2 regions of the Paenibacillus sp. 11B genome follow, and region 1 is predicted to be linked to the other one. Evidence: riboswitches for the same ligand, from Rfam matches in the RefSeq annotation. Region 1 holds a riboswitch; the other holds the start of a gene.

Region 1 (2,395 bases):
GCTGTTGGGACGGCGTGTGAGCCAGAACATGGGGGATTATGGAGAAGCGGTCGGCGGAGCAATCTTGCTCGCTTTTGGACTTTTGTTTATATTTTAAAATATAACGTTAACTATAATTACAGCCTAGTGCAGTCTTCAATATATAGGTATGAGGTTCATTGGATCAGATGGAGTTTCAACATGATTCGACAACATTTGCAAAATGGGGAGGCTAACCACAATGAAACATATTTTGTTTGTATGTACAGGGAATACTTGCCGCAGCCCCATGGCGGAGGGACTTTTACGTAAACTGGCGTCTGAGCGTGGCATTCAAGTGGACGTTCGTTCCGCAGGTGTAGCCGCAACAACGGGCATGCCGATTTCCCGTCATGCGGAGGCCGTATTAAGGGATCACAACGTGGAGGGACCACCTCATTCGACGCTTCTAAGCGCGAACCTGGTTGGCTGGGCCGATCTGATTCTCACATTGACACGCAGTCATAAACAGCATGTCATGCAGGTTTTTCCTGACTCGGTACACAAGACATATACTTTGAAAGAATACGTGGAAAATGACGAGCAAGTCCTGAATGATCTTCAGGAACTGGACAGCCTGTTTGCGACATTGGAGATGAAACGTGCGCTCGGTCAGGAGATTTTGGCATCTGAACGTGAGCGGGCGATCGAGATTAGGCAGCGCATTCCGAGCTTTGACATTTCGGACCCGTTCGGCGGCAGTCGCGACGATTACAACATTGCCGCGGCAGAGATTCGGACCGCGCTCGACAGACTTTTGGACAAGTTGGAGTAATTGGAAGCCTTATTAAAACGGACATGGGATGTAAATTAGTCGTTGATTTTAAACGCAGGTTGTTTTATGATGAATGGGAAAACAGGGATCCGGTGTAACTGGCGACGAAGTGGGCACAACCACAATGGAGCACCGGAACAAACGGCCGGTCGCCTGGGCAAAAGAGCAATTCTGCGTTACCCGCAGACTGCTCTTTTTTTCGTCTTTCATCTGATTATTCGCTATAATAGTACCTGAAATGCCATGCAAGAATACGAAGGGCAGCCAAGAGGAAGCCAGGCATGATTTTATCGGGAGGCGATAGGATGACTATTGAATTAGATTCGGAACAACCCGGATTGCATGAACAGACTGCATCCATACTGCGTGAACTGGCGCTTGCCGGACAGCTTGGACCTGGACAGATGGTTGTGATCGGTACAAGTACAAGTGAAGTCGCAGGCAAACGGATTGGTACAAGCGGTGCAGTTGAAGTGGCGCAGCAGCTCCTTGCGGGTATACGCGAGGTGCAGCAGGAGTTCGGTTTTGATGTTGTATTCCAATGCTGTGAGCATCTGAACCGCGCACTGGTTATGGAGCGTTCTCTGCTTACACGTCTTGGATTGACTGAAGTGGGTGCAGTACCTGTGCCCAAAGCAGGTGGTTCCATGGCATCCGCAGCATATGGCTCGCTGACCGATCCATGCTTGGCAGAACATGTGCAGGCCCATGCGGGACTGGATATTGGCGAGACGATGATTGGCATGCACTTGCGGCATGTGGCAGTACCTTTCCGTACAGCCCTCCGCTACATTGGTGATGCCCGTGTAACTACAGCGTTGACCCGTCCCAAGTTGATTGGTGGCGAGCGCGCAGTGTATCGCATGGAAGAGCAACCGGATTCGACATTTTGTGACTAATTTTTACTCAACCAATTCACTTAGGGAGGAATTTAATCATGGAACAATTGCGCAAGAATGACCCGGCAGTACTGGAAGCGATGAATTTTGAACTGAAACGTCAACAGAACAACATCGAGCTGATCGCATCCGAGAACATCGTAAGCGAAGCAGTTATCGAGGCTCTTGGATCTGTACTTACGAACAAATACGCTGAAGGCTATCCAGGCAAACGTTACTACGGTGGTTGTGAACATGTCGATATCGTTGAGGACATTGCCCGTGACCGTGCCAAAGAACTGTTTGGAGCAGAACATGTCAATGTTCAACCTCACTCCGGTGCACAAGCGAACATGGCAGTATATCTTGCGGCTTTGAAACCAGGTGACACTGTACTGGGCATGAACCTTGCGCATGGCGGACACCTCACACATGGTAGCCCGGTTAATGCTTCCGGCTTGCTGTACAATTTCGTGGCTTATGGTGTACAAGAAGATACGTTCCTGATTGATTACGATGAAGTGCGCAAAGCCGCATTCAAACATCGTCCTCGATTGATCGTTGCAGGTGCAAGTGCATATCCGCGTATCATTGATTTTGAAAAGCTTGCTTCCATCGCCAATGATGTAGGCGCTTTGTTCATGGTGGATATGGCTCATATTGCAGGACTGGTAGCTGCAGGATTGCATCCAAGCCCAGTTCCACATGCGCATTTCGTAACAAC
Region 2 (2,395 bases), on a different contig from region 1:
GCAGCTGTACTAAAGGTTTCAAGTTATGTTTATCTCCTTCCCCATGCCTTGTTCATAATAATATAGATATGAACCGTTTGTAAAAAGAGAAAAAAAGATATATATATGTTCTTATTTTCAATTATAGCCGTATTCAAAGACAAACAAGGCCCCTCGTCAATCGGAGGAACCTTGTTTTTTGGGCTATTTCATTATGCATTTTCAGATAGCTTATAGGCAGATTTAATCGTATGTTCGATGAGCGTTGCGATTGTTACAGGTCCAACGCCGCCCGGTACAGGTGTAATAGCCGAAGAAGGAACAAAGCAAGCTTCATAGTCCACATCTCCGACATTCCCTTTGTTATAACCTGCGTCAATAACGACAGCACCCGGTTTAATCCAGTCTCCTTTGACAAACAGGGGTTTACCCACGGCTGCAATGACGATATCACCAAGCTTCACGATCTCTTCCAGATTCACAGTTTTAGAGTGGCAGGTTGTCACCGTTGCATTCCGGTTTAGCAGCATGGCTGAGACCGGCTTGCCCAGAATTGGACTTCTTCCGATGACCACCGCGTGTTTGCCCTCAATTTGAATATTGTAGAAATCCAGAATACGCATGATAGCCTGTGGTGTACAGGAAGGGAATTCGGCTTCTCCAAAAGCATTAAGTGCAAAACCGAGGGTCGTTACACCATCAACGTCTTTTTCGATACGAATGGCGTCAAAAGCTGCTCTTTCATCAATATGATTCGGGACAGGGTGCTGAAGCAAAATACCGTGTACGGAAGGGTCATCATTTAGTTTGTTAATTTCTTGAATCAATTCATCCGTGGTGGTATCCGCAGAAAGAACGACCTTAATGGAATGCACGCCTAAGCGAGCACAAGCATTTCCTTTCATACGCACATAGGTCGCTGAGGAAGGATCATCTCCGACGAGAATTGTAGCGAGACAAGGCTGAATGCCTTTTTCCTTAAGGATGCCAACCTTTGTGGCCATGTCTTCCTTCATAAAATCTGCTACCGTTTGTCCATTCAAGATCAGTGTGTCTGTACTCATTTTCACATCGCCCTTTCAACATAAAAAAGAGGCAAGGAAATAAATATTCCTTACCTCTGCCCAGGCGTACGGCTTATTACAAACCATATGCTCCCTCACGGTTCACCGTGTTCGCCAGTCACATATGGTCGTTTGAATTGTTTAAATTTATAGTACTTGAAAAAGAAGAAATGTTCAATAGGTAATGGATCTCTCTAACATTCCAAATTTCCATAGCCAGAGAATATAGTTGATAACCGTTATCAATCATGATATATTGTTAACAAGTAAACTATTTAAGATTTAATTAGTGAATAATATAGATTATTTAAGGTTTTTTTATTGTTTACAAGTAAATAAGGGGCGATTGCAGAATGGATTCAAAAGATCGAACAAAACAGTTACTGTATGACCAATTTATCCGGTTTTTACATGTATATGAGAATCACAAGGATACGGAAATCGAACATTTTCTAAGTATCGCCCAGCGGGAAAGCATCGAGAAAATCCCCCAGCATTTGACTGCAGTTCATATGATAGATTGCATTGGCAGGCATGAGCCCATTAACAATACGGGCATTGCCGAGGCGATGAATTTGTCCAAAGCAAGTATTACCAAGATCGGCAACAAACTGCTGGAGGAAGGATTCGTCAAACGTACGAAAATGAATGACAACAAGAAGGAAAGCTATTTCCGGTTGTCCCCACAAGGAAAGAAGATTTTTGAATTGCATGAACGTCTGCATGTACTTGAGGCTGAACGGTTCTATCGTTCTTTGGACAAATATTCGGAACCAGAGCTGAAAATAATACATCAATTTCTTCAAGACAGCAGCATGGATATGGAATCCAGATAAACCAAAGGAGAGTGAAGCGATTGAGTCTGGTGGAATTGATCAGGGAACGCAGAAGTATTCGTAAATGTAATGCAACCCCTGTGGAACAGGAGCTGGTTGTTGAATTGCTGCACAGGGCAACAAGGCTTCAACCAATCGTTGACGCTGGTTCGTGGCGTGTTGTATATGCCGGAACTCCAGAAGCACGCAAACGGCTGGTGGACTGTATGCTGGAACAGATGTCGCAGAGCAAGCTCGGTAAGCTGATTCCGGGAAAACTGCTGGATGTGTTTAAAAAGAGATTCACTGATATTCCTGCCCATGTCATTGTTATGTCTGCTGTAGGGCCGGATCGTCTGACTAATGACCGCAATTATGCCGCTGCCTGCGAAATGATGCAGAGCTTCCAACTGCTGGGATGGGAACGAGGGTTAGGCATGCTGTGGGATACAGAGTCCATGATTCAGCATGAAGGATTTTTTAAAGGAATTGGTCTGCGCGAGAATGAAAGATTTGTTGGCATTCTTCATATAGGAT

The links. Region 1 has a riboswitch for ZMP and ZTP ahead of Q0V21_RS19130 (TIGR01440 family protein). Riboswitches for the same ligand answer to the same signal wherever they lie in the genome.
Region 2: another riboswitch for ZMP and ZTP. It lies ahead of Q0V21_RS09665 (bifunctional 5,10-methylenetetrahydrofolate dehydrogenase/5,10-methenyltetrahydrofolate cyclohydrolase); the one in region 1 lies ahead of Q0V21_RS19130 (TIGR01440 family protein).

The regions. Positions count from the first base shown of each region.
Region 1 covers NZ_JAUKNS010000004.1:491,895-494,289, reverse strand. The annotation lists gene Q0V21_RS19140 (manganese efflux pump MntP) at 1-97, shown strand, start outside; gene Q0V21_RS19135 (low molecular weight protein arginine phosphatase) at 221-793, shown strand; ZMP/ZTP riboswitch at 878-959, shown strand; gene Q0V21_RS19130 (TIGR01440 family protein) at 1,099-1,692, shown strand; gene Q0V21_RS19125 (serine hydroxymethyltransferase) at 1,731-2,395, shown strand, end outside.
Region 2 covers NZ_JAUKNS010000002.1:250,741-253,135, reverse strand. The annotation lists gene Q0V21_RS09670 (DUF817 domain-containing protein) at 1-22, opposite strand, end outside; gene Q0V21_RS09665 (bifunctional 5,10-methylenetetrahydrofolate dehydrogenase/5,10-methenyltetrahydrofolate cyclohydrolase) at 192-1,043, opposite strand; ZMP/ZTP riboswitch at 1,095-1,175, opposite strand; gene Q0V21_RS09660 (MarR family transcriptional regulator) at 1,397-1,879, shown strand; gene Q0V21_RS09655 (nitroreductase family protein) at 1,909-2,395, shown strand, end outside.